Linked DNA regions of Paenarthrobacter nicotinovorans. The protein of the gene in region 2 binds, or shares a complex with, the protein of the main gene of each other region. Links are inferred from orthologs where the notes say so. Each region holds a gene or a part of one and is shown on either strand. Other genes may lie near its edges.

What was found.
Region 1: the proteins of hisH (region 2) and hisF are in contact, whole or in part, in a crystal structure (PDB 6RU0), measured with the Thermotoga maritima proteins. The link is inferred for Paenarthrobacter nicotinovorans from one-to-one orthologs. Residues at the interface, in WP_004080484.1 of Thermotoga maritima: Asn15, Arg18, Arg22, Arg117, Leu118, Pro119, His120, Met121, Gly122, Trp123, Asn124, Asn134, Gly135, Tyr136, Tyr138, Val140, Tyr158, Glu180, Lys181, Ser182, Ser183, Lys184, Ile185; in WP_004080486.1 of Thermotoga maritima: Met1, Leu2, Ala3, Arg5, Ser40, Glu41, Asp45, Glu46, Ala70, Glu71, Ile73, Asp74, Ile75, Pro76, Phe77, Asp98, Lys99, Ser122, Gln123, Glu161, Thr195, Leu196, Asn247, Arg249, Glu251.

The regions. Positions count from the first base shown.
Region 1 is NZ_CP089293.1:1,860,186-1,870,884, reverse strand. What follows is about bases 3,402-6,374. They hold hisF (imidazole glycerol phosphate synthase subunit HisF), read right to left. Parts: upstream 5,290-6,374; coding sequence 4,513-5,289; downstream 3,402-4,512. Other genes in these bases: JMY29_RS08690 (phosphoribosyl-ATP diphosphatase), read right to left, coding at 6,282-6,374; hisG (ATP phosphoribosyltransferase), read right to left, coding at 5,334-6,194; JMY29_RS08705 (TIGR03085 family metal-binding protein), read left to right, coding at 3,794-4,438; hisI (phosphoribosyl-AMP cyclohydrolase), read right to left, coding at 3,402-3,703. Outside these bases: indole-3-glycerol phosphate synthase TrpC, read right to left, coding at 1-642; JMY29_RS08725 (HGxxPAAW family protein), read right to left, coding at 645-917; JMY29_RS08720 (Trp biosynthesis-associated membrane protein), read right to left, coding at 1,051-1,650; JMY29_RS08715 (anthranilate synthase component I), read right to left, coding at 1,647-3,227; more of hisI, read right to left, coding at 3,287-3,401; more of JMY29_RS08690, read right to left, coding at 6,375-6,545; ribH (6,7-dimethyl-8-ribityllumazine synthase), read right to left, coding at 6,652-7,137; ribA (GTP cyclohydrolase II), read right to left, coding at 7,156-7,863; ribB (3,4-dihydroxy-2-butanone-4-phosphate synthase), read right to left, coding at 7,860-8,555; JMY29_RS08670 (riboflavin synthase), read right to left, coding at 8,552-9,181; bifunctional diaminohydroxyphosphoribosylaminopyrimidine deaminase/5-amino-6-(5-phosphoribosylamino)uracil reductase RibD, read right to left, coding at 9,181-10,320; nicotinamide riboside transporter PnuC, read right to left, coding at 10,317-10,699.
Region 2 is NZ_CP089293.1:1,622,782-1,633,423, reverse strand. What follows is about bases 4,128-7,043. They hold hisH (imidazole glycerol phosphate synthase subunit HisH), read right to left. Parts: upstream 6,000-7,043; coding sequence 5,256-5,999; downstream 4,128-5,255. Other genes in these bases: JMY29_RS07605 (histidinol-phosphate transaminase), read right to left, coding at 6,668-7,043; hisB (imidazoleglycerol-phosphate dehydratase HisB), read right to left, coding at 5,996-6,622; JMY29_RS07620 (hypothetical protein), read right to left, coding at 5,097-5,255; priA (bifunctional 1-(5-phosphoribosyl)-5-((5-phosphoribosylamino)methylideneamino)imidazole-4-carboxamide isomerase/phosphoribosylanthranilate isomerase PriA), read right to left, coding at 4,309-5,052; JMY29_RS07630 (SseB family protein), read right to left, coding at 4,128-4,309. Also shown: rpmI (50S ribosomal protein L35), read right to left, coding at 1-5; infC (translation initiation factor IF-3), read right to left, coding at 123-1,145; JMY29_RS07640 (DUF1844 domain-containing protein), read left to right, coding at 1,569-1,964; JMY29_RS07635 (MFS transporter), read right to left, coding at 2,044-3,348; more of JMY29_RS07630, read right to left, coding at 3,398-4,127; more of JMY29_RS07605, read right to left, coding at 7,044-7,786; JMY29_RS07600 (LysM peptidoglycan-binding domain-containing protein), read right to left, coding at 7,866-8,225; transcriptional repressor LexA, read left to right, coding at 8,573-9,316; JMY29_RS07590 (ATP-dependent DNA helicase), read right to left, coding at 9,356-10,642. UniProt on the Escherichia coli protein: IGPS catalyzes the conversion of PRFAR and glutamine to IGP, AICAR and glutamate. The HisH subunit catalyzes the hydrolysis of glutamine to glutamate and ammonia as part of the synthesis of IGP and AICAR.

The DNA.
Region 1 (10,699 bases), 240 kb from region 2 along the record:
GGCCGGAATCAAACCGGCCAGCGAACCGAAAACCGAGCGGTCGACGTCGAGCGTCTTCAAATTGCGCACGTTGATGCCGATGATCCTGGCGCCGGCCGCAACCGCCCGCTCGATCTCTTCTTCGGTATGGGTCTCCACGAGCACGCTCATGCCCAGTTCATGGCTCAAGGCACTGAACCGGACGAGTTCGGCGTCGGTCAGCGCTGCGACGATGAGCAGGATGAGGTCGGCACCGTGGGCACGGGCTTCCCAGATCTGGTACTCGTCAACTGTGAAGTCCTTGCGGAGCAACGGCGTTTCGACGGCGGCACGCACGGCATCGAGGTCGGCCAGCCAGCCGCCGAAGCGGCGCTGTTCGGTCAGGACGCTGATGACGGAGGCGCCGCCGTCCGCGTACTGCACTGCGAGCGATGCGGGGTCTGCGATGGAAGCGAGGTCGCCCTTCGACGGACTGCGGCGCTTGATCTCTGCGATGACTTTGAGGTCGTTGCGGTCGGATGCGGGTCCGCCCAGGGCCGCCCAGGCATCCCGTGCAGGTGCAGCACCGGCGACGCGGTCCTTTAGCTCCTCGAGGGACACTTGAGCCCGGCGGGCCTCCATGTCCTCCTTGACGCCAACGATGATGTCATCAAGAACGGTCACGATTAGTGGCCGTTGTTCTGCAGCTTGCTGCCGCCCACTCCGTAGCCCGCCTTGCGCATAACCAGGCCAACAATCAGGCCGATAACCATGACAACCAGGCCGCCGACGAAGATCGGGGTGCTGGCGATGACGAAAGCGATGGAGGAAATCAAGGCACCAACCAGCATGACAATCACGCAGGTCCAGGCAGCCGGGCTGTTTCCGTGACCGATGGCGTCAGCGTGGCTGGCCATGGTGGATTCAGTTTGGTTTGCGGACACTGTGGTTTTGCTCATGTGAAATCTCCTCAGGATGAATACTGCTTACATTCTGCCATTTATTGACGTCAGCCGGGGACATGGACCGACGTCCGGGGCAACGGTGGCGGCAAAGTCGCAATGAAGCTGCGCGAAACCCGCTCCCGGCTGCCTACGTAGGGTCCTCGCCGCGCGACAGGCTGTCCCAGCTGTCGATCTCATCCACCGGTTCGCCGTCATTCCTGACGGCATTGGTGTCGTACTTGGTGCGGGTCTTCCAGTAACGCCCGGCCACCGGCAAGCCCACCGCAACCACTGCCAGCAGCGCCCCGGCCACTATGGCTACTACGGGGAAGGCCGTCGCAGCGACACTCGCCTGTCCACCCGCAAGGCCCGTCGCGGCTGCAATGGCACCCTGCGCTGCGCCGAGCGGATCGGTCAGCACGGTAGTGGCCGCCAGGATGATCCCTACCGCGGACAAAGCAATGATGACCGCAATGATCCAGCGCGCCACCTTGCCTGCAATGGATGCCGCCAGGCCACCGGCCAGGGCCACCAGGGCCAGAGCCGTGACTGCGGTAGCAGCCTTGTTTCCGGGAACCTGGAGGTTGCTGCTGGATACACCGGAGGGGTCAAGCTGCACTTCAATCCAGGTCTGGGTGGTGGTTCCGAAGACAGCGAGGGCCAGCACGACCGCGGCGAGCACCAGTGTGGATTTACGGGCCCAGCGCGGTGAAGTCCTGGCGGGAAGTGCGGATGCGGCGGCGCTCACGAGGCAGGCGTCCCGTCGTCGGGAACTTCGGCCCGGCCGGCGTCCACCGCAATGTTCTGCAATGAGCCTGCGGTGTGCACGGCGCGAAGCGGCGCAGCTGCCTTGTTTACCGTTTCAAGCGCTTCCGAAGGCTTGTGCGAATCGGCCACGATTCCACCGCCGGCCTGCACATAGGCGCGGCCCTCACGGAGCAGTGCCGAACGGATGGCAATGGCCATGTCCATGTCACCGGCGAAGTCCAGGTAGCCCACCACGCCACCGTAGATGCCGCGGCGGTGCGGTTCGAGTTCATCGAGGAGCCGCAGCGCACGGGGCTTCGGGGCGCCGGACAAAGTACCTGCCGGGAAGGTTGCCCTGAGGACGTCGTATGCCTTGGCGTGGGGAGCAAGCTGCCCCACCACAGTTGAAACGAGGTGCATGATGTGGCTGAAGCGCTCCACTTCCATGAACTGGGTGACATCGACTGTCCCGGCCACGCACACTTTGGAAAGGTCGTTACGGGACAAGTCCACCAGCATCAGGTGTTCCGCGCGTTCCTTCTGGTCCGCGAGCAACTCTGTGGCCAGGGCTTTGTCGGCCTCTACAGTCTTCCCTCGGGGACGTGAACCGGCGATGGGGTGCGTGATGACTTCCTCACCGGTCACCGTCACCAACGCTTCCGGCGAGGACCCGACAATCGAGTACTCGCGGCCGTCTGCATCTTCGAGGCTGAAGAGGTACATGTAGGGGCTGGGGTTGGTGTTGCGCAGCACGCGGTAGACATCCAGGGGATCTGCGGCGCATTCCATCTCGAAGCGGCGCGAAATCACCACCTGGAACACTTCGCCGTCAACAATCGCTTCCTTGCCACGGTCGATGGCTTCCAGGTACTTCGCTTCCTCCCAGCGTTCCTGCACGCTTGAGGCAAAGTCCAGGGCCGCCGTGTCCAAAACGGAAACAGGCTGGGGAACGGGCGTGCTGATCTGGTCCAGGAGCGCTTGCACTCGAGCCACGGCATCGTGCCAGGCATCATCGACGCGTTCGCTGCTGCCGTCGAAGTTGATGGCATTGGCAATGAGCAGGACAGTGCCGTCGACGTTGTCATGAACCGCCATGTCGGTGACCAGGTTCAGCGCCATCTCCGGCAACTGCAGGTCGTCCTCGGGCGGAGAGGTCAGGCGTTCCCAGTGGCGCACGGATTCCCAGCCAAGGAAGCCGACCAGGCCGGAGGTGAAGGGCGGAAGGCCCTCGAAACGATCGGTCTGCAGTGCGGCAATCGTGTTGCGGACGGCCTCCACCGGGTTCCCGGAAACTGGCACGCCGACGGGCGGCTCACCGATCCAGTGTGCCTGGCCGTCCTGGGTGGTCAGGGTTGCGCGGGACTTTGAACCGATGAACGAATAACGCGACCAGGCCCCGCCTACTGCTGCTGATTCCAGGAGGAAGGTGCCGGGCTGTCCCTTGGCGAGCTTCCGGTAAAGGCCAATGGGGGTTTCTGCATCGGCCAGGACTTTGAGCCGCACGGGGATGACACGGCTGTGGACGGCGAGTTCCCGGAACTCTTCCAGGCCCGGGCTGATGATTCCAAGGTCCTGCATGGCTATTCTTCTCCGCCTTTTGGTATGAGGTGGTGCGTCAGTGGTAAGTGCTGGGTGCCTTAGTCGCGGTGGCCCGTAACGACTGTAAAGTCGCGACCGTCGAAGCAGGTCCGGGTTCCGGTGTGGCAGGCTGCGCCGATCTGGTCCACGCGGATCAGGAGGGCATCGCCGTCGCAATCAAGGGCGACGGACTTCACGAACTGTACGTGTCCGGAAGTGTCGCCCTTACGCCAGTATTCCTGGCGGGAGCGGGAGTAGAACGTGACGCGCCCGGTGGTCATGGTGCGGTGCAGTGCCTCGTCATCCATCCATCCGAGCATGAGAACCTCGTTGGTGTCGTGCTGCTGCACAATAGCAGCAACCAGGCCGGCGGAATCGCGCTTGAGAGCGTCCGCGATCTCCTGCGGCAACGGACCCGCGGGGTCGCTGGAAAGCTCCACGGCGGGAGAGGGGCTGGGGGCGGACTGCTCTGACATCAGATCAAGTCTAGTGCCTTTGACGGGACTGGCGGTTCTGCGGCGGTTCCACTGCGCAAGAGCGCTCCGATCGTGCTAGTTTCACAAGTGATGCATTTCGTCGATCCCTCCCGAGAAGTACTGGCCGAAACCCTGCTGGCGGCCGGGCCTGACTCCCCCACGCTCTGCGAAGGCTGGCGGACCCGTGACCTTGCCGCGCATTTGTACTTGCGGGAGCGGAAAATCGCTGTCGGTCTTGGACTGTTGATTCCCAGTCTGGGCAAGGCATCGGAAAAAGCCACCTCCAAGCTGGCCTCCCAGCTGAAGACCACGGACGCCTACGCGGACCTCGTCAAGACGTTCCGCTCCGGGCCTCCCGCTTTCTCTCCTTTGAAGATCAAGGCGCTGGACGAGACCTCCAACCTCATCGAGTACTTCGTGCACACCGAGGACATCCGCCGCGCCGGCGACAGGTGGGCGCCGAGGGCACTGGACGAGGCCTATTCGGATGCACTCTGGAATGACCTCATCAAGCGTGCAGCGTTCCTGTACCGCGGCGTGGACCTCGGCATCGTCCTTGTCAGGCCCACGGGGCCGCGGCATGTGGCCAAGCGCGCACCCGTATCCGTCGCCATCGTTGGCGAGCCGGGCGAGCTTCTCATGCACGCCCACGGCCGCACCAACCAGGCCCTGGTCACCTTCGAAGGCCAGCCGGACGCCGTCGCGCTCTTGCAGTCAGCGGACATCGGCCTTTAACCAAGCAACGCGGGGTCGCTGATGGCCCATCCCGCAAGGGATGATGGCCAGCAGCGACCCCGCGTTTGCGTTGCCTAGCGGACTTCGAAGCCGGCCTCGCGGATCGCGGCCTTGACCTGAGCGATCATGTCATCCGGACCGAAGTGGAACACCGAGGCGGCCAGCACAGCGTCAGCCCCAGCCTGTACAGCGGGCGGGAAGTGCTCCGGGGCACCGGCACCGCCCGAGGCGATAATCGGGATATTCACGGCTGCCCGAACCAAACGGATCAGCTCAAGGTCGAAGCCGTCCTTGGTGCCGTCGGCGTCAATGGAGTTGAGCAGGATCTCCCCCACTCCCCTGTCCGCGGCTTCCTTCGCCCAGGCAATGGCATCGATTCCGGTACCGGTCCGGCCGCCGTGCGTGGTGACTTCAAACCCGGACGACGTCGGGGCGTCGCCTTCCCGGGTCCGGCGCGCGTCGACGGAGAGCACCAGGACCTGGGAGCCGAAGTGGCGGGTAATTTCATCGATGACATCGGGCCTGGCGACGGCGGCTGTGTTGATGGACGCCTTGTCCGCACCAAAGCGCAGGAGCTTGTCCACCTCGGCCACCCCGCGGACGCCACCACCCACGGTGAGGGGAATGAACACTTCCTCTGCGGTGCGACGGACGACGTCGAACGTTGTTTCGCGGTTCCCTGACGACGCCGTGACGTCCAGGAACGTCAGTTCGTCTGCCCCGCCATTGTCGTACCGGTGGGCGAGTTCCACAGGGTCTCCGGCGTCGCGAAGGCCTTCAAAGTTGACACCCTTGACGACGCGGCCGGCGTCCACGTCCAGGCATGGAATGACGCGTACGGCTACGGCCATGTGCTGCTCCTCAGTTCTGCTGGGCTCTAGTCGGTCAGTGTGGGTCAGATCCGGCAGGCGTGGATGCTGCTGACCAGGATGGCGCGCGCGCCGAGGTCGTAAAGCTCATCCATGATGCGGTTGGTTTCCTTCTTGGGGACCATGGACCGCACGGCTACCCACTCGGAATCGCGAAGCGGCGAGACCGTGGGCGATTCAAGTCCGGGAGTCAGCGCCGCGGCGTCTTCCACGAGGTCCTTGCGGATGTCGTAGTCCATGAGCACGTACTGGCGCGCAACCAGAACGCCTTGAAGGCGGCGGATGAGGATGTCGATTTCCTTCGCGGTCCCGTTGGCTGCGCCAGCGGAGCCCGTACGACGGATCAGGACGGCTTCGGACTTCAGGATGGGGTCGCCGAAGATCTCCATGCCGGCGGCCTTGAGGGTATTGCCGGTTTCCACGACATCGGCAATAGCGTCGGCCACGCCCAAGCGGACGGATGATTCCACGGCCCCATCGAGACGGACCACTGTGGCGTTGACGCCGCGTTCAGCGAGGTAGTCACGCAGGAGGCCGTCATAGCTTGTGGCCAGCCGCTTGCCTTCAAGCTGCTCGACGCCGGTGAAGTCACCAACAGGGCCGGCGAAACGGAATGTCGAAGGCGCGAAGCCCAAGGGGAGCAACTCTTCAGCTTCCACCTTCGCGTCAAGCAGGAGGTCCCTGCCGGTGATGCCGACGTCCAGGGTTCCCTGGCCTACATAGACGGCGATGTCACGGGGACGGAGGAAGAAGAACTCAATGTCGTTGTCAGGATCAACCATCACCAGTTCGCGGGAGTCGCGGCGCTGGCGGTAGCCGGCCTCGGAAAGCATTGCCGAGGCGGCTTCGGACAGGGATCCCTTGTTGGGGACTGCTACACGGAGCATTGGGAGAGACTTTCTTTTTGGAATGGAGGTTTCAGGCACATCGGCCACGCGGCTGACTCCGCTTGAAATGCGTGCGGAGGGGCGTGGCTAGAGATGCTTGTAAACGTCTTCCAGGCTGAGGCCCTTGGCGAGCATGAGAACCTGCAGGTGGTAGAGCAGCTGGGAGATTTCCTCAGCAGCGGCCTCGTCCGATTCGTACTCCGCGGCCATCCAGACTTCGGCGGCCTCTTCGACCACCTTCTTGCCGATGCCGTGGATTCCGGAGTCCAGCTCGGCTACCGTGCGCGAGCCTGCCGGACGGGTCGCTGCTTTCTCACTCAGTTCTGCGAACAGCGTCTCGAAATTCTTCACGCCCTCCAGACTACTTGCTCCGGGCCCGGCGCCGCTTGTTGGGGCGTTGCATGACGGAGGGGATGTGAGTGAACACACACTCACATCCCCTCCGTTCGCGCTGGAATCAGCTGTATTGCTTGAGCGTCACAGCGGTGGCCAGGGCAGCGGTGACCGCCTCGTGGCCCTTGTCCTCCTGGGAACCCGGGAGGCCGGCCCGGTCAAGGCCCTGTTGTTCCGTATCGCAGGTGAGTACGCCGAAGCCGACCGGCACGCCGGTGCGGACGCTGACATCGGTGAGTCCCGACGTCGCGGCCTGGCAAACGTAGTCAAAGTGCGGGGTTCCGCCACGGATAACAACGCCCAGGGCCACGACGGCGTCAAAGTGCGGTGCCAGCCGGGCGGCTGCAACCGGCAATTCAAAACTGCCCGGAACCCGCACCAGGGTGGGTTCGGCGATGCCTGCTTCCTTCGCGGCACGCAGGGCACCATCCACCAGGCCGTCCATGATCTGGGTGTGCCAGCTCGCGGCCACGATGGCGAGCTTGAGCTGCGAGGTTTCTTCAGGGTTGAGGGTAGTGAGGTCGATTGTGGGCGCGCCGTGTCCGCTCATGGTGTGCTGGGGATCCGTTCAGTCTTGGTTGCTGTTTGAGGTTTGGGGTGAAGCTGTCTTCTTGCCGTTGCTGACCGGCTCGACGTCGAGCGTCAGCCGGTGGTCCATACGGTCCTTCTTGGTTTGCAGGTACCGAAGGTTCTGCTCCCGGGACGGCACCTCCGTAGGCACCATCTCCACGACAGTCACCCCGGCTTTGTCCAGGCGGTGCTGTTTGTCCGGGTTGTTGCTCAACAGCCGGACTTCGTTGAGACCCATTTCGGCAAGGATCTGACCCGCTGCGCTGTAGGAACGGGCATCGACCGGCAGGCCCAGTTGCTCGTTGGCCTCGACAGTGTCGAAACCGGCTTCCTGCAGGGCGTAGGCCTTGATCTTGTTGGCGAGTCCGATGCCGCGCCCTTCCTGTCCACGCAGGTAGAGCAGCGTGCCGCCTTCCCTGTGGATGAGCTCCAGGGCGAAGGCAAGCTGTTCACCGCAATCGCAGCGGTAGGAACCGAACACATCTCCGGTCAGGCATTCAGAGTGCAGCCTGACCAAGGGTGCCTGGCCGCCCTTGGGCGGATTGGGCGAGCTGACCGCGAGATGTTCGACCCCCGTGACATGATCCGTCCACGCCTGCGCCACAAATTCACCAAAGGCCGTCGGCAACTGGACGATCGGTCCCCCGCTTACGGGGTGCGGACCGGGCTCCGTGTGCTCACTGCTGCGTGTTGTCGATGCGGTCATCGCTTCTCCTCGTCTACCCGTGAAATCTGCGCCGCCCGGGACTCCGTCGCCTCAACATACGACACCAGGTCCTCGATGGAGATGAGGGGGCATCCATGTTCAGCGGCGAACCCGCGCAGGCTGTCCAAGCGCATCATTTCACCGTCGTCATGTACCAACTCTGCGATCACACCCACCGGGGCGAGCCCGGCCAGGCGACACAAGTCCACGGCAGCTTCCGTGTGTCCCGGACGTTCTCGCACTCCCCCCTTAACGGCCCGAAGCGGAAAAATATGCCCGGGGCGGGTGAGTGACGCCGGAGTGCTGCTCGGGTCCGCCAGGATCCGGGCCGTCAGGGCCCGGTCCGTGGCAGAAATACCCGTGCTGACTCCTACCGCAGCGTCACAGGAAACAGTATAGGCAGTACCCTTAGCATCTTCGTTGATTTCGACCATCGGGGGCAGAATCAGCGCGTCGGCCCGCTGGCCTTCCAACGGAACACAGATGACGCCGGAGGAATATCGGATGGTCCAACCCATCAGGGCCGGGGTGGCATGTTCAGCGGCAAAAATGATGTCGCCTTCGTTTTCCCTGTCCTCGTTGTCCACCACAATGACGGCCCGCCCGGCCGCCATGGCTGCGATGGCGGATTCCACGGAGTCCAGGCCCGGACGCTGCGACGTCGCCGGTTGCGGGGTCGTGGGGGCGCTCATCGGGTGCCCTCCTGCCGCGGAGCGAACGACAGAAGCCGTTCGGTGTATTTTGCCAGGACATCCACTTCCAGGTTGACGTGCCCGCCAACCGGTTTCGCTCCCAGGCCCGTCTCCTCCAGCGTGGTGGGGATGAGGCCGACTTCGAACCACGCGTCCTTTTCGGAAGCCGCGCTGACGGCGGTCACCGTGAGCGATACCCCGTCGACGGCGATGGAACCTTTTTCGGCGATGTAGCGTGCCAGCGGGGCGGGGACGCCGAACCGCAAGCGGTCCCAGTTACCCAGCGCTTCGCGCTCGAGCAGCTCCCCCACGCCGTCAACATGGCCTTGCACGACGTGGCCATCCAGCCGTCCGCCGGCAGGAACACAGCGTTCCAGGTTCACGGTGTCTCCCGCAGCCAATTCCCCGATGGTGGTGCGCGTCAGGGTCTCGCCCATGACATCGACGCTGAAGTCCTGTCCATCAATGCGGGTGGCCGTGAGGCAGACACCGTTGACGGCAATGGAGCCGCCCAACGGCAGGTCCCCGGTAGTGGTGGGGGCCTTCAAGCGCAGTGTTGCGCTGGCATCGCCGTCATGCTCAATACCCAGGACAGTGCCTTGTTCTGCAACGATTCCGGTAAACATCAGTGTCCTCCTGTGACATATTCCGCGGCGTCACTGCGTGAAACCATATTCTTCTGCGGAATCGAATTCTTAGTGGTGTTGGCAGCACGTCCGGCTGGACGGAGATGGAGCCGCAGGTCGTTGCCGAGGGTCCGTACCGGACCCCCTGATGCCTCGTCCCACGCCCAGTGCTGGGCTTCGGCGAGCGTGCCGATACCCAAGTCGTTCAGCGCCGGAGTACCGGACCCCAGCAGGGTCGGCGCCAGGTAGACAATCAACTCGTCCACCAACTCCGCCGCAAGGAAGGTACTCAGAATGCTCGAACCCCCTTCGACCATCACATGCCGGACACCCTCTTCGAAGAGCATGCCCAGGGCCTCTGCTGGATCCCGGGTTGGCAGATGCCTGAAGCGGCCGTCGGTTCCCCGTACCGCTGCCCCCTCCGGGACATCCCGCAGGCCCATGACTGCCCGGACGGGCTGGCGTTGGGAAAGTTCACCGTCAGGAGTGCGCGCCGTCAGCCGGGGGTTGTCGATGAGCACGGTTCCGGTCCCTACGAGGATCGCGTCGATCAGGCGCCGCAAGGCGTGGTTGTCTGCCAGCGACTCTGCGCTGGAGATCCACTGGCTGGTGCCGTCAACCGCAGCGATCCGGCTGTCCAGGGTCTGTGCAATATGCAAGGTGACGAACGGGCGTTTGGCGGCAACGGCGTCGAACCATTCCCGGTTCAGGTCCAGGGATTCGTCGTAGCCGAGCCCGGACGTGACATCGATTCCTGCCGCGCGCAGCGTCTTGGCACCGCCGGCGGCGGGGTCGTGCGGATCGTCGACGGCGTAGATCACCTTTGCGATGCCGGCTGCAATGATCGCCTGGGCACAGGGACCTGTCCGGCCTACATGGTTGCAAGGCTCCAGGGTGACCACCATGGTGGTGCCCTTGGTGTCGATTCCCTGGCGCCGGGCTTCGGAGATGGCGTCGGCCTCCGCATGGGCCGTTCCGGCACCGCGATGGTAGCCGGTGGCAAGTTGCTCGCCTTCCGCGCCGAGGATCACTGCGCCAACCAGCGGATTCGCTCCTCGCGGGCCAGCCAGGGCGGCGGTGAGAGCTGCGTCCATGGCGGCCTTTTCAGTAGCCGAAAACTCAACGGCCTGCGCGCTCATCGCACGGCTCCTGCGGGCGCCGGAAGTGGTTGAACAGCGCCACGCTCACGCTTTTCGGCCCGCCACCACACGAAGAATCCGGTCAGGGTAAAGAACCCGTAGAACAGGTACATCACAGCACTGGCGTAATAGCCGGCACTGAACAGCAGAGGCACGCCCACGATGTCCACGGCAACCCAGATCAACCAGAATTCAGTCCATCCCCGGGCCATGCCGTAAGTGGCCAGGAGGGAGCCCATGAAGGTCCAGGCGTCTGCCCACACAGGCGGGTAGGAGCCGAGGGCGTCAAACAGGGGCGTCAGGGCCGCAGTACCGGCTACCATCGCGCCGATCAGAACCAGGCGCACCTTGTTACCGGCCCAGCCGGGGACCACGGCCC
Region 2 (10,642 bases):
GGCATGGGAACCGATCTCCTTACGTATCCACGGACAAGTCCGCGATTCTATCGCGCAGCCGGCCACCAGGGCCGACGTGCTGGTTGCTTGCCGGTGGAGGCCAGGGCCTCCGCGGCGTTGAACTAATTGGTCTTACGTGTTGCTGGCTTCGGCGTGGCTTTGGGGGCCGCGGGCCGGGCAGCCGGCTTGGGAGCTGCCGGCTTGGCGACAGGCTTCGGGGCCGAAGGAACCGCTGGCTTGGGCGCCGCAGCCGGAACAGCAGGCTTCGGAGCTGCCTCCACCGGAGCTGCCTTGGGAGCCGGAGCCGCCTTAGGTGCCGGAGCCGCCTTGGGAGCCGGAGCTTCCTTAGGTGCCGGAGCCGCCTTGGGAGCCGGAGCTTCCTCAGCAACGGGTGCTTCCTCTGCTGCTTCAGGTGCCTCTTCGGCAACCGGAGCTTCAGCTGCAGCTTCCTCGACAACCGGTGCTTCTTCAGCTGCGGGCGCCTCGGTTGCTGCGGGAGCTTCCTGCGTGCTTTCCTCTTCGGAAACCTTGAAGCCTTCGGGCAGAAGATCGGCGAGGCTCTGCGTCAGCGGCGCCTGCTCCCCCGTGGTGTCAACGCGTCCTGCGGCCTTGGCCTCATTCTGGGCCTTGGCTTCTGCACGCTGGCTGGCACGACGGGCTTCAGCCTTCGCTTCGGCCTTGTTCTTCAGCGGTCCGATCACCATGACCATATTGCGGCCATCGATGCGGGGGCTGGACTCGATGACGCCAACCTCGGCTACATCCTCCGCGAAACGCTGAAGCAAGCGGATGCCCATTTCAGGCCGCTGCTGCTCACGACCACGGAACTGGATCATGGCCTTGACCTTGTCACCGGCTCCGAGGAAGCGCAGAGCGTGCCCGCGCTTGGTTTCGTAGTCGTGCTTGTCGATCTTGAGGCGGAAGCGGATTTCCTTCAGAACCGTATTGGTTTGGTTCTTGCGGGCTTCGCGGGCCTTGACGGCGGCTTCGTACTTGTACTTGCCGAAGTCCATCAACTTGCAAACAGGAGGCTTAGCCTGCGGCGCAACTTCAACGAGATCGAGATCGGATTCGGCAGCAAGACGCAGTGCGTCCTCGATGCGGACAATTCCTACCTGTTCGCCGGCAGGGCCGACCAGCCGCACCTCGGGGACGCGGATACGCTCATTGATTCTTGGCTCGCTAATGTTAAAGCTCCTGTGGTTGTGGTGGTGTCACCGGCAAATAGAGAAGGCCCCCAATTGCTGGCGCAATCGAAGGCCTCGAAGATCGGATCCACTTCCCCTATGGAAAGCGCGCACTTCCGGGATCAACCCTGAAATGTCCGACCAGGTACCCGGCAACCTCTTGTCCCATCAAGGGGATCCTGTCCCCGAAGGGAAACGGCTGACGCGGGTGGGAGAGAACTCCGCTTGCAAACTGAAAGTCAATTCTACAGAAACAACCCGCCAAGCGCACATTGCGAACGGCGGGACGTTGACTGCGATGGTTCACTGTCGATGCCCACAGTACTGTAGATGTCCACGGTGAATAACGACTTCCAGTCGGTCTGTGACAAGCTTACCAGTATGAGCACTGAAGACAGCAATTCCCGCAATTCCTTCGGCGGAGACGCCCCCGCCGCCGACGCCGGAGTCTCCCAGCAGATCCGTGACATCGCAGAGGTCCCGGCAGTGGAAGTCATCACCACCGGCGCCGTGCACCTCATGAGTGCGGCAGCGGTCAAGGTTGGGCTTGCCGACGACCCCAACGCCGAGGATCTCAAGGACCTGGACGAAGCCCGCAAGCTGATCACCGCACTCGCCGGCTTGGTCTCCGCAGCCGCACCCGAAATCGGCTCCCAGCACGCAGGCCCGTTGCGCGACGGCCTGCGCTCCCTGCAACTCGCGTTCCGCGAGGCATCCATCATTCCGGATGCCCCCGGCAAGGGCCCGGGCGAAAAGTTCACCGGACCGGTGAACTGACGCCAACTGCCTGAATAATCATCGACGGCGGGCCGACCATCAGTGGTCGACCCGCCGTCGTCGTCTGGTGCCGGTTGACTCAGACCCGGGCAGCCCGTCGACGGATGGACATGAGCACCAGGCCGGTGGCGCACAGCACGACGCCGGCGATACCAACAGCAGCGAAGCCGCCCGACGGACCCACGGTGTCGATGAAGACCCCTGCCAGGGGCGCCCCCAGAGCAACACCGGCGGTCAGCGCAGAGCCGTACCAGCCCATTGCTTCGCCCCGGCGATCCTCCTCCACAAGGTCCGCAACTTTCTCGGAGGAAGCAGACAGCACCGGTGCGCACAACAAGCCCGGCAGGAGTGAGAGGAACGCCAGGGTCCAGGTGTCCTGGGCAAATCCCATCGGAATGGTCAGTGCGGCCATGCCCAGCAGAAGGAGCATGGGTGAGATGGACCGCTTCATCGAACCGTAGATGAGACCGCCGACTACCGACGCGGCGCACCAGAAGAAGAAGACAATACCGATCTCGTTTTGGTGGCCGCCACGTTCCAGCAGCCCCACGATGCTGACATCCGAGCCGCTGAGCACCATGCCCGAACCAGCGGCTACTGCGAAGAGCGCAGCAACAGAAACGGTGAACCAGGTGAAATTCCTGGCCACTCGGCTCCGGAGCCCGGCCGTGCGCGAGGTTGCAGACGCCATTTCCGAGGCCGCTTCCTGGACATGCGCAGGAGCCGAAGCCACCATGGCCGCCTCCGCTGCCGCAAGATCGGCCGACTCCCGATCGGCGGATTCCTCCGGTGTGCAGGCTGCTTCGCTTCTGGTGGGCGGGTTGAACCACATCAGGAAAAGTCCAGCCACAGATACCGAGATACCAACGGCGGTCAGGCCAAGAGCCGAGTAGCCGCTGGTCGCCACCACAGCTCCGACGGCCGGACCGATCATGAAAACAAGCTCGGTGGCTATGGAATCCAAGGCAAAGGCCGAACGCCGCTGCTCACCGTCCACCATGACGCCCAACGATTGGCGGACGACACTGAAGATCGGAAGGGTGAACAGGCCTCCGATGAACACCAGAGGTAGCAGCCATTGGTACGACACGTGCGGGACGATCGACCAGATGACGGTTTCGGAGACAACTGACGGGATCAGAGCTTTACGCAGCCCCACCATGTCAACCCTGCGGCCGCGCCACGGTGCGCCCAGGGCAATGCCGATGGTCATGACCGCCGCAGCAGCACCCGCAGCGGCATATCCCTGGCCAAGCGTCAGGACAATGTGCAAGGTAAGGAGCACTCCCGCGGCCGAATGCGGGATACGCGCAACCATCCCGACAACCAGCAGCCGCCGGACAGGGCGTATGGACAGCATCTCTTTGTAGAGAGCGAAGTTCACTGGCTCAATCCTCATTTCCCCGGGCAGTCCCGGGGAACCGGACCTGCCATTAGTGCGGCGCGCGCTCCTGTGCTGCACGCTGCAGTTTTACTTCCATGGAATCAACACCCTCGGCAAAGGAATCCATCCGTGCCCACGCATCGTTCAGTTGCGCGACAAGCGCCTGCACGGCCCCGGCGTCCAAACCGTCCTCGAGGAAAAGCACCACACGCAGTTCCGGGCCCGGACCGCCTCCGAGGACCTGGCGGCCGTCCGCCGTGAGGGACGCAACGCCACCGCCGGGGTGCGTCTCAAGGCGGCGGACCGCAGTGAAGGCTGAAATCGTCGAAACGAGAGCAGTCTCCAGTTGATCATCAAGGTATGACGGCGTCCAGTCCTTCTGCTGCGCGAGCGCCCACATGGCGGGTCGCCGCACGACGAAGGCGAACTGGGAGCCAGGGTCCAAAACCAGGAGTTGGGCCCCTTCCGACACCGCCGAGAGTGCTGCGCGTGCTGCGTAAACAGCGACCGGCCGCGCCTGGGGGTGCCACGCTTCCAAGGCTGCCGCCGAGGTGAACACCGGCATTGCCGTGCGGCCGTCGGGGGCCTTCAGTGTGACCAATGCCATATCGGCCTGCTTGTCTGCATGCAGGCCGTCGACGCCTTCGGCTTCCTCGGCCAATTGGGCAACCACCGGGACAAAGACACGTGCCGTGGCCAGGGAGGCCACGACCTCCGCCTCGCCACCGCTTCCGTCGATCAGCGCCGCAATAGCCGCAAGGTAACCGGCGTCTGCGGTTCCATCATCGTCTTCGAAGTTGTGGATTTTTGCGTCGTCGCCAGTGAGACTTCTACCTGCCCAGGGTTGGCCCGCCGAGTCCGTGGCTCCCCCGGCGCCTGCCAAGGCCGCCGCGATGTGACCGGGCAGGTCGCGCTTCTCCCGCTGGTTAAGCTCCGGCTCGTGGGCTGAGTGGCGGCCCATCAGCGGCGGCCGGCCACGTCCAGGGCTTCGGGCAGGGTGAAGGCACCGGCATACAGAGCCTTGCCCACAATCGCACCCTCGACACCCAGCGGCACGAGTTCACGCAGCACGCGAAGATCTTCCAAGCTGGAGATACCGCCGGAAGCCACTACGGGCTTGCCGGTCTTCTCCACCATCTGACGCAGCAGATCCACGTTGGGGCCCTGCAGCGTTCCGTCCTTGGTAACGTCCGTGACTACGTAGCGGGCGCACCCGGCGTCCTCGAGGCGGGCCAGAACCTCCCAAAGGTCCCCGCCTTCCTTGGTCCATCCGCGTCCGGCCAGCGTAGTACCGCGGACATCAAGCCCGACGGCGATCTTGTCACCGAAGCGTTCGATCGCCCGGCGCGTCCACTCCGGGTTTTCCAGCGCTGCTGTCCCAAGGTTTACCCGGGCAACGCCCAAGCCGAGGGCCCGTTCGAGTGATTCGTCATCCCGCAGGCCGCCCGAAAGCTCCACCTTGACGTCGAGCTGAGACACGACCTCGCTGATGAGAGCGGCGTTGTCGCCACGGCCAAAGGCGGCGTCGAGGTCAACCATATGGACCCATTCCGCACCGTCGTTCTGCCAGTTCAGGGCTGCCTCCAAGGGCGTCCCATAGCTGGTTTCAGATCCCGCCTCTCCTTGCAGGAGGCGCACCGCCTGGCCATCGACGATATCGACGGCCGGCAGGAGTTCCAGTACGGACTGGGAGGAGGTGGTCATGAGTGTCCTTGGAGTTAAGGGATCGCCGGCTTGGGACCAGCGGTTCAGTTACCGGGAAGTGTCAGGAGGTACGCAGCCAGCAGGGACATCCCGGCCAACACGTAGAAAGAAATGGAGACCCAGCGGGGCTTCTTTTGCTGGTGGAAGGAAATCCCACCGCCCACCAGGAGGCCGGCCAGGCCCATGAGGATCACAGACCACATCTAGGCAGCACCGTTTCCGGAAGCTTCCGGTGCGGGCTTCCGAAGGCTATCCACCCAGTTGCGCAGGAGGCGGGCCCCGGCGTCGCCCGACTTCTCGGGGTGGAACTGGGTGGCGCACAGCGGGCCGTTTTCCACGGCAGCGATGAAACGTGCGCCGTGCTCGGACCACGTGACCATGGGGGGCGCCATGCGGGGCTGCACGACGTCGAAGTTCCACTCCTGCACACCGTAGGAGTGAACGAAGTAGAAACGCTCCTGCTCCACACCGGCGAACAGCTTGGAACCCTCAGGTACGTCCACTGTGTTCCATCCCATGTGCGGCACCACGGGAGCAGGAAGGAGTTCGACTTTGCCGGGCCATTCGGCCATGCCTTCGGACTCGGTACCATGCTCAACGCCGGCCTCGAAAAGAACCTGGAGACCCACGCAGATAGCCAGCACCGGACGTCCACCGGCAACCCGGCGTCCAATCATGCGGATGGCGTCTACGGCTTTGAGTTCTTTCATCACGGTCTCATAGGCGCCAACACCGGGGACAACCAGGCCGTCGGCGTTGAGGACGTCCTCAGGCTTGGCGCTGAGCACCACGTGGGCACCCGCCCGCTCGAGCGCGCGGACGGCGGACCGGACGTTGCCGGATCCGTAGTCCAGAACCGTAACGGTCGGCTTGCCCTCCGGCGACTCAGGCCTAACGGATGCCGTGGCGTCAGCCACTGCGCCGTTCTTCAGGACCTGGCTACTCACAGTGCCCCCTTGGTGGAGGGAATGCCCTCGACACGCGGATCGGACTCTACGGCGGCACGCAGTGCGCGCGCGAAAGCCTTGAACTGGGCCTCCACAATGTGGTGCGGATCCCGGCCAGCAAGAACGTTCATGTGCAGGCAAATTCCGGCGTGCAACGTGATTGCCTCGAAAACGTGGCGGGTCAACGAGCCGGTGAAGTGGCCACCGATCAGGTGGTACTCCTGTCCCGCAGGTTCACCACCGTGCACAAGGTACGGACGTCCGGAAACATCAACGACTGCATGGGCGAGGGCTTCGTCCAGAGGCACCGTGGCTTCGCCAAAACGACGAATACCAGCTTTGTCGCCCAAGGCCGTCCGGAGCACCTCACCGAACGTGATGGCAACGTCTTCCACCGTGTGGTGGGCATCGATGTGCGTGTCACCTGTGGCTTTGACCGTCATGTCAATCAGGGAGTGCTTGCACAGTGCGGTCAGCATGTGATCGTAGAACGGTACCGAGGTGCTGATGTCCGAAATTCCGGAACCGTCCAGGTTGATCTCCACCAATACGGAAGATTCGCTGGTGGTGCGCTCCATGCGCGCAGTGCGGGCAGCGGACGGCGTGGCGCCGGTTTCGCTCATTGGGACGTCCTTATGCAGGGAGGGAGGTTGGGTCTATTGACAAGTTTAGGCGCGCTGTGACGCTGAGCGTTCCAGGAGTGCTTCCAGGGCATCAAGGAATGCGGTGGTTTCCGGTTCGGTCCCGGCGGTAACCCGCAAGTGACCCGGAATGCCGACATCACGTATGAGCACGCCTGCGTCGAGCAGCCCTTGCCAGATCTCGTGCGGGTTCTCGAGTCCACCGAAGAAGACGTAGTTCGAGTCCGACGCCGCGGGCTTGAGTCCCATGCGGAGAAGTTCGGTAACGATCCGATCGCGCTGGACCTTGATGTCCTCAACGTCGGCCATCAGGGCCTCGCGGTGAGTCAATGCTGCGAGGGCGGTGGCCTGCGTGATGGCAGACAAGTGGTAAGGCAGGCGGACCAACCTGATGGCGTCCGTAACTTCAGGGGCCGCCGCCATGTAGCCGAGCCGGGCACCTGCCAGGGCAAAGGCCTTGCTCATGGTGCGCGAAACGATCAGTCGCTCACGGCCGGGCAGGAGCGTCAACGCGCTCGGAGTGTTGTCGTGGGCGAACTCGTGGTAGGCCTCGTCCACGATCACGATGGCCTGGCTTGCTTCACCGGCTTCATACACGGCCTCCACCACATCCAGGCCCAGGCCCGTCCCTGTGGGGTTGTTCGGTGAGCACAGGAAAACGATGTTGGCTCCGGTTTCGCGCACCTGCGCAGCCGCCGACCGGGCATCCAGCCCGTAGTCATCGGCGCGGACTCCCCGGATGTATTCGGTATCCGTTCCGCTGGCCAGCAACGGGTACATGGAATACGTGGGCGGGAAGCCAAGGGCCTTGCGTCCCGGGCCGCCAAACGCTTGCAGGATCTGTTGCAGGACCTCGTTGGACCCGTTGGCGGCCCAGATGTTGTCTGCTGAAAGGCCGTGGCCCAGATACTCGGCGAGGGCCTCACGAAGATCGGTGAACTCGCGGTCAGGATAGCGGTTCAGTCCCGTGGCTGCTGCTGCCACGGCCTCAGTAATCGCCGCCTGAACATCGGCGGGGACGCCATGGGTGTTTTCGTTAACGTTGAGCAAAACGGGGACATCAAGCTGCGGTGCGCCGTAGGGGCTCAGTCCACGCAGGTTGGTCCGGAGGGGTAGTCGGTCAAGTCGCTCAAGCTGCTCACTCACTGGAACAGTTTAAGGGGCTGGCGGGACTGCGGAGTAACTATGACGTCGCGGCGCGGGATCCGGCTACCGGCTAACAGCCTTAGTGGGCCGGGACGAACAGCTGCTGCCCCGGAAGGATGCGCCCGCCGCGGAGGTCGTTCAACTGGATGATTTCAGCAATGACATCACGCGGGTCCCGCTCCGGAGCCGCCGCGCCGGCAATGCCCCACAGGGACTGACCGGGCTGGACTGTCACAGAGACTGCAACCGGCGGCTGCAGCTCGGCCTGGGAATCGGAAGCCTTGGCAGGGGAAGTGATGAACCCGGCAAGGCTGAGCAGAACAGCCGCCAGCAGCATGGCCGGGATGAAGAAGAACACCACCCGGCCACGGCGGGTCAGGCGCAGGCGGGCGGGGGCCTGCGTGGTGCGGAAATCAGCGAACGAAGTTATTGCGGACATGAGCTGAGCCCTTCTGAGCTATTGCCTTGCTCCGGAGCTTCCGGAGCAAGGCTGCCAATTCTTTGTGTGCTCCTCCCGACTGCGGCCGGTATTCGAACAGTTCGTTCGAACATCCAGTTTCAGCGCGAGGTTTATAGAACACATGTTCGAACCTTGCTATGACATTTTTAGCACTTATCAACGAACGGTGTCGAGACTCGCTAGAACAAATGTTTGATAAACGCCTGTGCCTGCCCTACGTTTGAGTGAAGGAACAGCACTGTTTCAGTGGAACAGGAGGGTCTGACATTTTTTCAGTCCCTGCATCCCCGGTTCGTTTCGGGGCGGAACGAAAGGCATTGGCGAACATGGCAGCGAAAGCCACAGGCGGCGGGGTACCCCTGCGGAGCCAACAGCCTCCCAAGACTCCCAAGAGCCTGACCGTGCGCCAGAAAAAGATCCTGGAAACCATCCAGCGGTCAGTCAACGACAACGGCTATCCGCCCAGCATGCGCGAAATCGGGGACACCGTTGGACTGGCCAGCCTTTCCAGCGTTACCCACCAGTTGTCCCAGCTGGAAAAACTCGGCTACCTTCGCCGGGACCCCAAGCGTCCCCGCGCAATGGAAGTACTGATGCCCTTGACCCTGGACGGCGGCCCCATCCCGGGCGTGGAGGCACCGGCAACGCTTCGGAGCACCGGCGGCCTGGCTGTGACAGAACTCACGAGTGCAAGCGACACCGCCATGGTTCCGCTGGTTGGCCGCATCGCGGCAGGCGGACCCATCCTGGCCGACCAGACAGTTGAGGACGTGCTCCCCCTGCCCAGGCAACTGGTGGGACACGGTGAGCTCTTCATGTTGAAAGTCGCTGGCGACTCCATGATTGATGCCGCGATCTGCGACGGCGACTGGGTCGTTGTCCGCCGCCAGAACGACGCCATCAACGGCGACATCGTGGCCGCTTTGCTGGACGACGAAGCCACTGTAAAGACGTTCCGACAGCGCGATGGCCATACCTGGCTGCTGCCCCAAAACACCCAGTACGAACCCATTCTCGGCGACCAGGCAACCATCATGGGCAAGGTCGTTTCGGTACTGAGGTCCCTCTAGCTTTTTCCGACCCGTAAGGGGCCCGGAGCTGACTGTCCTCTACGCCTTCCTGGCGGATCCCAAGCGCTCCAGGACACCACGAACCACGGTGCGGTCAGTGGTCGGCCAGAACGGCGGCAGGGCGGCCCGCAGGAACCCGCCGTAACGTTCTGTCGACAGGCGTGAATCAAGGACTGCCACTACGCCCTTGTCACCGGTGGACCGGATCAGGCGCCCTGCACCCTGCGCGAGCCGGATGGCTGCGTGGGTGGCGGAAACAGCCATGAACCCGTTCCCCCCGGACTGTGCCACGGCACGGGAACGGGCGGTCATCAGGGGATCGTCAGGACGCGGGAAGGGAATCCGGTCAATAACCACCAGGCGGCATGAGCCGCCGGGTACGTCCACCCCTTGCCACAGCGACATGGTTCCGAAGAGGCAAGTATCCGGCTCGTCGGCAAATTGCTTCACCAACGCAGCCATGGTCGATTCGCCTTGACAGAGGATATCCACGTCCAGGCGCAGCCGCATGGCGTCCGCAGCTTCCTCGGCGGCCCGCCGTGAGGAGAAGAGACACAGTGCTCCCCCGCCGGATGCCCGGATGAGGTCTTCCAATTCGTCCAAGGCCTCCGGCGACGTGCCCCGACCGGGTTTCGGAAGGTGCTTCGCTACGTACAGCACCCCCTGTTTGGGGTAATCAAAAGGAGATCCGACGTCGATTCCTGTCCAGCTGGGCGCGCCGTCGCCAATCAGGCCGAGGCCTCCGGCCGCGGGTTCAAAAGCCGAGCCGATGGCCAGCGTGGCCGAGGTCAGCACCACCGTGTGTCCGGCGAACAATCCCTCGCGCAACCTGCCTGCCACGCTCAGCGGCGCGATGTTGATGAGCGCAGGCGCGGTCTCGTCAGGTTGGGAGTATCCCTGCTGGGGATCAAAAGTGCTGTTACGGGAGAACCACACTACTTCGCGGTTCTCCTTGGCAGCGAGCATCCGTTCGCACAGCTCAAGGATGAGCATCAGCCGCGAACGTGCCAGCTGCCGTCCGCCGTCCGCGGCACTGGAGGAATCAGTCTTCGAATCGGACAGGGCCGCCCGTGTGGCGTCGCGCAGCTGGTCCAGGCAATCGAGTTGTTCGTCGTTGAGTCCGCTGGGAAGGAGCCCGTTGGGTACTCCCGCAATAGCCATGTCCAGCCTATCCGCGGCTGCATTCAGGGCGTCAACGGTGATGGCTGTGTGCTTGCGGGCGCTTGATGCCGCGGCGTGCACCATGGCTACAGAGAGTTGCCCTGACACTGCCCCTGTGACCCGGTCCTGAAGCTCGTGGGCCTCGTCCACCACCACGACGTCGTA